DNA from 2 places in the Microbacterium sp. UMB0228 genome. Region 1 is predicted to be linked to the other one. Evidence: riboswitches for the same ligand, from Rfam matches in the RefSeq annotation. Region 1 holds a riboswitch; the other holds the start of a gene.
What was found. A riboswitch is a leader RNA that binds a small molecule or an ion and turns the genes downstream of it on or off. The one in region 1 is predicted to bind thiamine pyrophosphate.

Region 1 (4,855 bases):
CTACGTCGGCGAGCTGCATCCCGCCGTCGCGGAGGAGGCCGACCTGCCCGGCCGCGCCACCGTGCTGGAACTCGACCTCGACCGGCTGCTCGCGCTCGCCGGAGGACGCATCGTGGCGGCATCGCTGTCCACGTTCCCGGCCGCGACGCAGGACGTCTCGCTCACGCTGCCGGCCGAGGTGCCGGCGGGCGAGGTCCGCGCGGCTCTCGTCGAGGGCGCCGGCGCGCTGCTGGAGTCGGTCCGGCTCGTGGACGACTACCGCGGCGAGGGCGTGCCCGAGGGATCGAAGTCGCTGACGTTCGCCCTGCGCTTCCGGGCAGGCGACCGCACGCTGACCGCCGCGGAGGCCTCCGAGGCGAAGATGGCGGGCGTCGCCGTCGCCGCGGAGCGCTTCGGCGCCGCCCTCCGCGACTGATCCCGATGCCGCGCGGCTTCCTTCTGAGGCCGCGCGGCATCAGGCGTTCGCGCGGCATCAGGCGACAGCAGCGCCCCTGGCCTGTGCGCACGCGAGTGCCTGTACTCGCGTGACGCCTGTACTCGCGTGACGCCTGTGCTCACGTGACGCCTGTACTCGCGTGAGGGCCTGTGTTCGCGTGAGGGCCTGTGTTCGCGTGAGGGCCTGTGTTCGCGTGAGGGCCTGTGCGCGCGCGGTGGTTTGTGCCGCTCCGCTCTGAGCGGAGGCCCTTCCCCCGAGTCGTCGATCCTGATGACATGGGCACATGACGGATGTGCTGATCCTGGGGGGAACCGGATGGCTGTCGGGGCGCATCGCCGCGCACGCGTTGGGGGCGGGGGCGTCGGTGACCTGCCTCGCCCGCGGCGGACGCCCGGCGCCGCCGGGAGCGACCCTCGTGCTCGCCGACCGCGACGACGAGGACGCCTATGACGTCGTCTCGCGCACCGACTGGGACCACGTCGTCGACGTCTCCTCCCGCGCCGCTCACGTCTCCGCGGCGGTCCGCGCACTCGGCGACCGGGCGTCGCGCTGGACCTACGTCTCGTCGATGTCGGTGTACCGCGACGACGAGACGGTCGGGACGGACGAATCGGCCCCGCGGCACCCGGCGGCACAGACCGGTGAGGACGCCGACTACGCGCGGCAGAAGGTCGCGGCGGAGGACGCCGTGCAGGAGAGCCTCGGCGACCGCGCGATCCTCGTCCGTCCCGGCCTCATCATCGGCGACGGCGACCCGAGCGACCGCTTCGGCTACTGGGCGGCGGCGTTCCTCCGGGCCCTGGACGAGCCGGTGCTGCTCCCGCCGCTCGACGGGCGCAAGACGCAGGTCATCGATGTCGAGGACGTCGCCGCCTTCGTCGTATCCGCCACCCTCACCGGTGCCGTGAACGCGATCGGCGACGTGCGCGAGCTGGAGGACGTGCTTCGGACGGTGCGCGCGGCCACCGGGCACACCGGGCACACCGGGCGGGTCGTCGTCGGCACGGAGGAGCGTCTCGTCGCGGAAGGCGTCGCGTACTGGGCGGGGCCGCGCTCGCTGCCGCTGTGGCTGCCGCCCGAGATGAGCGGATTCATGACCCGCTCGAACGCGCGGTACCGGCGCAGCGGAGGCACGCTCCGCCCCCTCGAGGAGACCGTGGAACGCGTCGTGGCTGACGAGCGCGAACGAGGCGTGGACCGGGAACGCCGCGCCGGACTGACACGGACGGAGGAACGGGCGCTGCTCGACGCCTTCGCTCGCTAGACTGCGAGGCAGTGACACGGGGTGCCGCATCCGCGGCTGAGATCACACCCGTCGAACCTGATCTAGTTCGTACTAGCGAAGGGATGTCGCAATGAGCGATCCTGTGCGTCCGGAATCCGTCCTCGACCTCGCCGTCACGGCGGGAAGGCTGCGGGAGGAGGTCCGGGCTGCGCCGCCGTTGACGCACTGCCTCACGAACGCCGTCGTGACGGGGTTCACCGCCAACGTGCTGCTCGCGCTCGGCGCGGCGCCGGCGATGGTCGACATCGTCGGCGAGGCCGGACCGTTCGCGGGTGCCGCCTCGGGGCTCCTCGTCAACCTCGGGACGCCGACCCCGGAGCAGCGGGAGGCGAGTCGGGAAGCCGTGGCCGGAGCGCTCGCCGCCGCCACGCCGTGGGTGCTCGATCCCGTCGCGATCGGCACGCTCCCGGTGCGGACGGCACTGGCCCACGAGCTGGCCGCGCGGCGCCCGACCGCCATCCGCGGCAACGCGTCGGAGATCCTCGCGCTCGCCGGGCACAGCAGCGGCGGCCGCGGCGTCGACGCGACGGACCGCACCGAGGCGGCGGCCGCAGCGGCCCGCGAGCTCGCCGACCGGTACGGCTCCGTGGTCGCCGTCTCCGGCCCGGTCGACCTCCTCACCGACGGGGAACGGGTGATCCGCATCGCCAACGGGCACGAGCTGCTCACGCGGGTGACGGGCGGCGGCTGCGCGCTGGGCGCCGTGATGGCGGCCTTCCTCGGGGCGTCCCGCGGTACCGGGACCGATGCGCTGACGGCGGTGGCAGCGGCGACCCTCGTCTACACGGTCGCGGCCGAGCAGGCGGCGGAGACCTCCCGCGGACCGGGCAGCTTCGCCGTCGGACTGCTCGATGCGCTGTCCGCCGTGACCCCGGCGGATCTCCGGGCCCGCGCCCGCGTCGAGGAGGAGACCCGATGACCGTCGACCTGTCCCTGTACCTCGTCACCGATCGGTCGCTGTGCGGGGCACGCGGGGTGGTCGCGACCGTCCGCGAGGCGGTGGCCGGCGGAGTCCGCATCGTGCAGCTGCGCGACAAGGAGGCGACGGACGAGGATACTGTCGACCAGCTCCTCGCTCTGTCTGCGGCCATCGACGGCCGCGCGCTGCTCGTCGTGAACGATCGCCTCGATGCGGCCGTCGAGGCGCGTCGTCGCGGCGCCAGGGTGGACGGGGTGCACCTCGGTCAGGCGGACGCCTCGGTGCTCCGCGCGCGCGAGCTCCTCGGCCCGGAGGCCCTGATCGGGCTGACCGCGAACACCTCCGCGCACCTCGAGGAGGTCGCCCCGCTGCCGCCGGGGACGGTCGACTACCTCGGCGTCGGCGTGATCCGCCCCACGCGCACGAAGCCCGACCATCCGGACCCGCTCGGCATCGACGGCTTCGCCGCGTTCGCCGCGCGCAGTGCGCTGCCGTGCGTCGCCATCGGCGGGGTGGACCTCGACGACACGGCGGCGCTGCGCGCGGCCGGTGCCGCCGGGATCGCGGTGGTCTCGGCGCTGTGCGCGGCAGTGGACCCCCGTGCTGCAGCCGCGGCCTTCCGTCGGCGGTGGCTCGGACGGGCGGTGCCGCATGTGCTCAGCATCGCCGGCAGCGATCCGTCCGGCGGCGCGGGCATCCAGGCCGACCTCAAGGCGATCGCCGCGCACGGGGGCTACGGCATGGCGGCCCTGACCGCCCTGACCGCCCAGAACACGCAGGGCGTCCGCGCCGTGCACGTCCCTCCCGCGGAGTTCCTGCGCGCGCAGCTCGAGGCCGTCGCCGACGACATCCGCATCGACGCCGTGAAGATCGGCATGCTCGCGGACGTGGAGGTGATCCGGACGGTCGCCGCGTGGCTCCGGGACACACAGCCCCCGATCGTCGTGCTCGACCCGGTCATGATCGCGACCTCGGGGGATCGGCTGCTCCACCCCGACGCGGAGCGCGAGCTGCGGAGCCTGCTGTCCCTGGCGACCGTGGTCACCCCGAACCTCGCCGAGCTCGCGGTGCTCGTCGGTCACAAGGTGACGGACTGGGCGGACGCGCTCGCCGCGGCGCGAGAGCTGTCGGCCGCTATGGGGACCGCGGTGCTGGTGAAGGGCGGGCATCTGCCCGGGGACGAGGCGCCGGACGCCCTGATCGACACGGCAGCCGGTACGCGCGCGGAATTCCCGGGGGCGCGTATCCGGACGGAGAACACCCACGGCACCGGCTGCTCGCTGTCCGCGGCTCTGGCCACACGACTGGCGCGGGGCGACGATCCCGCGACCGCGGTCCACGCCGCGCGCGCCTGGTTGCGGGAGTCTCTCCGCGCGGCCGACGACCTGGACGTCGGGCGAGGACACGGCCCGATCCATCATCTCGCGGGACTCTGGGCGCGCGGCGGGGTCGAGACCCAGCCGACACCGGAGGAGGTGGCCGCGGCCTGGTGGGACGAGACCGCCGCGATCCGCCGCGACATCGACGCGCTGCCCTTCGTGCGCGCGCTCGCCGAGGGGACTCTCGAGCGCGACGCCTTCGTCTTCTACCTCGCGCAGGATGCCCTCTACCTCCGCGAGTACGCCCGGGTGCTCGCGGAGGCGTCACGTCTCGCTCCGACCCCCGACGAGCAGGCGTTCTGGGCCGAGGCCGCGCACGGCGCGATCCGCGGCGAGCTGGAGCTGCACGCGTCGTGGCTGACGCCGGAGACCGGGGTGGGTGGCGCGACCTTCGCCGCCGAGCCCGCCCCGGCCACGGTCGCCTACCTCGACCACCTGCGTGCCGTCGCCTTCGGCGGGGACTACGCCACGGTGATCGCGGCCGTGCTGCCCTGCTTCTGGCTCTACACCGACCTGGGGGAGCGGCTTCATGCCGGAGCGTTCGGCGCGGCGCCCCGCGACCCCCGGCATCCCTATGCATCGTGGCTGGCGACCTACGCGGATCCGGCTTTCGCGGAGGCCACCCGGCAGGCCGTCGCGCATGTCGCCGCCGCGGCCGCGAGGGCCGACGACACCGGCCGAGAGCGGATGCGGCGAGCCTTCCTCACTTCGAGCGCGCACGAACGGGCCTTCTTCGCCGCACCGTCTGCTCCCGCCTTCGTGTGACGCCCCGGATTTGCGGTGCCGAACGCGCCCGCGCTATCGTCGCCGCATGCCTTCGGTCGCCACCGCTCCTT
Region 2 (4,855 bases), on a different contig from region 1:
GAGGCGTCCTTGCCGGCGGCACGGCGGGCCTGCTGCCAGCGACGCTTGAACGCGAGACCGCCGAGCATGCACGCCTCGGAGGAGCCGATGGTCGACGTGCCGATGCTGCGAGCGGCGTCCGGCGCCTTCCACAGGTTCGCGAGCATGTGCCAGCAGTTGTCCTCGATGGCGGCGGTCTGCGGATACTCGTCCTTGTCGATCATGTTCTTGTCGAAGGAGGCCATGTAGACCTGCTTCGCCTCGTCGTCCATCCAGGTGCTGACGAAGGTGGCGAGGTTGAGGCGCGCGTTGCCGTCGAGGATGGTCTCGTCCTCGACGATCTGCTTCGCCGTCGCGGGAAGCGACTCGGAATCCGGGATGACGTGTCGCGGTGCGACGGTGGCCTCACCCGGCCGCGTGAAGAGCGGCTGGTCGTCGGCGGAGGAGATGCTCATGGGACGTCCCTTTCGGTCGGTGTCGATTGGCACTGTCTCCTGCGGACGCTAGACCGGCCGCCGAGCCACCTCTACGGGCCCTCGTCCGAAAGGGGTGAGGTCAGGACGGTCCGAGGATGAAGTTCCAGGCGCCGGTGGCGACCGCCGCGGCGATCGCGATCCCGGAGATCGCGGCCCCGACGGCGAGGAGGGCCCACTCGGGGGCGCCGAAGCGGGACTCGCGCGCCCAGGTGCGACGACCCGGGGCGCCGAAGCCCCGCGCCTCCATCGCGGTCGCGAGCTTCGCGCCGCGGCGGATCGACAGGACGAGCAGGGCGAAGGCCATGCCGAGGAAGCGTCGGATGCGGCCGCGGTCGGCCACGCCGCGGGCTCGACGCGCCAGTTCCAGAGCCCGCCAGTCATCGAGGAACAGCCCCACCATGCGCAGTCCGGCGAGCGCGCCGAGCACGAATCGGGCGGGCAGGCGCAGGATCTGCCCGAGGCCGTCGGCGAGATCGGTCGGATCGACCGTGATGAAGAGCACCACCGAGGGCAGGGCGATCGCGAGCACCCGAAGCATCGTGGCGACGGCGAGCGCGAGCGACCCCTCGCTGATGCGCAGCACGAACCAGTCGACGTAGACCGTGCCGCTCGTCTCGCCGTACAAGGCGATGGTGAGCCCTGTCAGCGGCGCCGCGAGCCAGACCGGCCAGGTGCGCACCCAGAACTCCCGCCACCCGATGCCGGCGAACAGGAACAGCACCCCTTCGAGCACCAGGGCGATCCCCGCCGACACCGGATCCAGCGTGAGGATCAACGGCACGGCGATGAGCGCGCTCACGCCGAGCTTCGCGACCGGGTTGATCCGGGCCACGACGCCGGCGCGGGCGCGGGTGTCGGCGAGATCCGTCATGCCGGCGCCCCCAGGGCGAAGCGGGTGGCGTGCAGGGCGCGCGCCACGTCGAGGTCGTGCGTGACGGTGACGATCGCGGAGCCCTCATCCCGCAGGGTGGCGAGCATCGCGACGAGCTCGGCCCAGGTGCGGGCGTCCTGTCCGAACGTCGGCTCGTCGAGGATCAGCACCCGGGGTCGCGTCGCGATCGCGGCCGCGACGGTGAGACGGCGCTTCTCCCCACCCGAGAGCGTGTACGGGTTCGCGGCTCCCAGCGCGGACAGGCGCAGGCGGGCGAGCAGTTCGTCGACGCGCGCCTCGACCTCGTCCTCGGGGACGCCCAGCGCGCGCGGGCCGATGGCGAGCTCGTCCCGCACGGTGGTGGCGAGGAGCTGGTGCTCCGGCTCCTGGAAGACCATGCCGATCCGGGTCAGGAGGTCGCGGGACGCCCAGCGGATCGGCGCGGGATCGGCACCCTGCGCGAGCATCGGCGCCGCGGTCACGGCCCCCTCCGCGGGCGGGAGCAGGCCCGCGAGGGTCAGACCCAGCGTGGACTTGCCCGCGCCGTTCGGCCCGGTGATCGCGAGGGCCTCGCCCGCCCGCACGTCGAGGTCGATGCCGCGGGCCACCGGACGCCCCTTCACCCTCGCCACGGCGAGTGCACGGGCCGACAGCAGCACCTCGCCGGGCACCGCCCGCGGTGCCGGGGGCTCGACGGGAGGATGGCCGGGCACCCAGACGCCGTCCGCGGCCAGGCGTTCCCCCTGCGCACCGAGCACCGCGGCGGGAGGGCCGTCCGCGACCACCCCGCCGGCACCGAGCACGATGACCCGGGTGAGGAGCGGCAACCACACCTCGAGCCGATGCTCCACGACCACGAGGGTGGCGGGGTGCGCGGCGAGCATCCGCTCCACCGCCTCCCTGACCTCGCGCACCCCGTCCGGATCGAGGTTCGCCGTCGGCTCGTCGAGGAGGACGAGACCGGGGCGCATCGCGAGCATGCCGGCGAGGGCGAGACGTTGCTTCTGGCCGCCCGACAGCGCCTTGGTGGGATGATCGAGCGGCACGTCGAGGCCGACGGCAGCGAGCGCCGCCTCGACACGCGGCCAGATCTCCGCACGCGGCACGCCGAGGTTCTCGCACCCGAACGCGACGTCGTCGCCCGCGCGGGCGAGGATCACCTGGGAATCGGGGTCCTGGAGGACGAGACCGGCGCGCCCGCGAGTCGCCACCGCCGGAGCGTCGTCGACGAGGAGCTCCCCCGCGCTCTCGCCCTCCTCCTCGCCGCCGAGCACGCCCGCGAGGCCGTGCAGCAGGGTCGACTTGCCCGCCCCGGAGGCCCCGAGCACGAGAACCCGCTCGCCGGGCTCGATGCGGAACGAGATGTCGCGCAGCGCCCACGCCCGGCGGCTCGCATGCCGCCAGCCCCAGCCGCGCGCCTCGACGACCGCGGGAGCGACCTGCGCCGCCATCAGACGCGCACGCGCGCCTCGCGCCCGGACCCGAAGCGGTCCAGTGCTCCCGTCGCGGCGATGCCGCGGGCGAGCACCCACGACAGGGCACCGGCGATGACGGCGCCGGAGAGCACGGTGCTCACGAGGTAGATCACGGTGAACGCGGGACCGGAGCCGGCGTACCAGAGGATGAGGTTGTTGATGCCTCCCGCGAGCGCAGCGCCGGCACCGGCGAGGATCGCGACGGGCAGCGACCAGCGACGGTAGAAGAACAGCAGGAAGACGAGCTCGGCGCCGAGACCCTGCACGAGGCCCGCTTCGAGCGTGAGGAAGCCACCCCACTGGTTGCCGATGAGCGCCGAGACGACGGCGGCCAGCAGTTCGACGTAGATCGCCGCACCGGCCTTGCGGATGATGAGGCCGCCGAGCACTCCGGCGAACAGCCACGGTCCGTCCAGGAGCCCCTGGAGCCCGGGGAGCAGCGGCTCGAGCAGGGCCTTGGGGCCGAGGTACCCGACGTTCCAGGCCAGGAAGATCAGGCCGGCGGCGACGCCGAGCACGCTGGCGACGACGATGTCGACGATGCGCCACCGCAGATAGCTGCGCGCCGGAGCGCCGGTCGTCTTCGTGGAAGAGGATGCGGACGTGGACGTACTCATGTGAACTCCTCCCTGCGCTGGCATGACCCAGATCAGGTTCGACGGTCGAAGCGCGATTCGCTCCCTCTCAGCCCGGCTCGCCGGACTCCCGTGGTTGTGCTGTCGATCCTAGCGTCTTCCGCCCGCGCGTCCCGAGCCGTGCACGGCGGATTCCTGGCGGCATTCGGTACCGTAAGCGAGTGACCGCTTCCGATCCCCCTGAAGAGGCGTCCGGCGGCGTCGGCGTCGACGCGCGGCCCGAAGACTCCGCCCCCGCGTCCTCGCAGACCGTCGACCCGGTGCCCGCGAACACGACGGAGACCGTCGCGTGGGCCGACGCCTCGACACCGGCGACCGCGCTGACCTGGGTCGACACGGGCGTGGTCGAGGCCGGCTCCTCGACGCCGGAGTTCGACGCCACCCCGGACGCCGAGGCCGCCCCCGGTCTGCTGCGCGACGCGACGCTGCGTCCGGCGATCGCCGGCCCCGGGCTGCTCGTCCCGCTCGGGGTCCTCGCCGGTCTCATCGCCTCCTACGCCGGAAGCACGCTGCTCTGGCCGTTGCACGAGGTCGCCCCCACCGTCCAGGCCGTGGAGGTCACCCCGGTGGCCGCCCCCACCGCTGCCCTCGCGTGGCCGGAGGTGGGCGACGGCGCCGTGGGCATCGCGGGGATGACGACGGCCGCGTCCACGACCGCCCCGGTCAGCATCGCGAGCATCACCAAGGTCGTCAGCGCGCTCATGGTGCTCGACCGCCTGCCGCTCGCGCCCGGAGAGCAGGGCCCCGAGTTCTCCTTCACCTACGCCGACAGCATCCGCTACTGGGACTACCGGATCTCCAACCAGTCCGCACTGGATGTGCCCGTGGGCGGAGTGCTCACCGAGTATCAGCTCCTGCAGGGCACGCTGCTCGGCTCGGCCAACAACTACATCGATCGACTCGCCTCCGAGATCTGGGGATCCAACCGCGAGTTCGCGGCCGCCGCCGAGGTCTGGCTCGGTGAGCGCGGGCTCTCCGGCATCACCGTGGTCACGCCGTCCGGATTCGACGCGCGCAACGTCGCCACCCCGGAGGCGCTCGTGGCTCTCGGCGAGCTGGCGATGCAGAACCCCGTGTTCGCGGAGATCGTGGGCACCCGGTCGGTCGAGCTGCCGGGGGCGGGAACGGTGGAGAACACGAACGGCATGCTCGCGGACCCCGGGGTCGTCGGCATCAAGACCGGCACGCTCGTCGGCTGGAACCTGCTGACGGCCAAGGACGTCTCCGTGGGGGATTCGACGGTCCGCCTCTACGCCGCGGCACTGAACCAGGAGGACGACGAGGCGCGCCTCGCCCTCACGCGCGCGCTGTTCGCGCAGACCGAGGCGGCGCTGCAGGCGCAGGGCCCGGCCGTTCCGGCGGGGACGGTGGTCGGACGTGTCCGCACCGCCTGGGGCGAGGAGGTCGACGTCGTGACCG

Region 2: it holds a riboswitch for thiamine pyrophosphate, as region 1 does, so the genes downstream of both, CJ226_RS13060 (ECF transporter S component) here and thiM (hydroxyethylthiazole kinase) in region 1, are expected to answer to the same signal.

The regions. Positions count from the first base shown of each region.
Region 1 covers NZ_PNFU01000003.1:612,362-617,216, forward strand. Annotated here, with positions in the region: gene pheT (phenylalanine--tRNA ligase subunit beta) at 1-415, shown strand, start outside; gene CJ226_RS10435 (NAD-dependent epimerase/dehydratase family protein) at 720-1,700, shown strand; TPP riboswitch at 1,708-1,801, shown strand; gene thiM (hydroxyethylthiazole kinase) at 1,792-2,640, shown strand; gene CJ226_RS10445 (bifunctional hydroxymethylpyrimidine kinase/phosphomethylpyrimidine kinase) at 2,637-4,784, shown strand.
Region 2 covers NZ_PNFU01000005.1:167,940-172,794, forward strand. Annotated here, with positions in the region: gene CJ226_RS13045 (glutamate decarboxylase) at 1-434, opposite strand, end outside; gene CJ226_RS13050 (energy-coupling factor transporter transmembrane protein EcfT) at 535-1,326, opposite strand; gene CJ226_RS13055 (ABC transporter ATP-binding protein) at 1,323-2,777, opposite strand; gene CJ226_RS13060 (ECF transporter S component) at 2,777-3,418, opposite strand; TPP riboswitch at 3,411-3,520, opposite strand; gene CJ226_RS13065 (D-alanyl-D-alanine carboxypeptidase family protein) at 3,598-4,855, shown strand, end outside.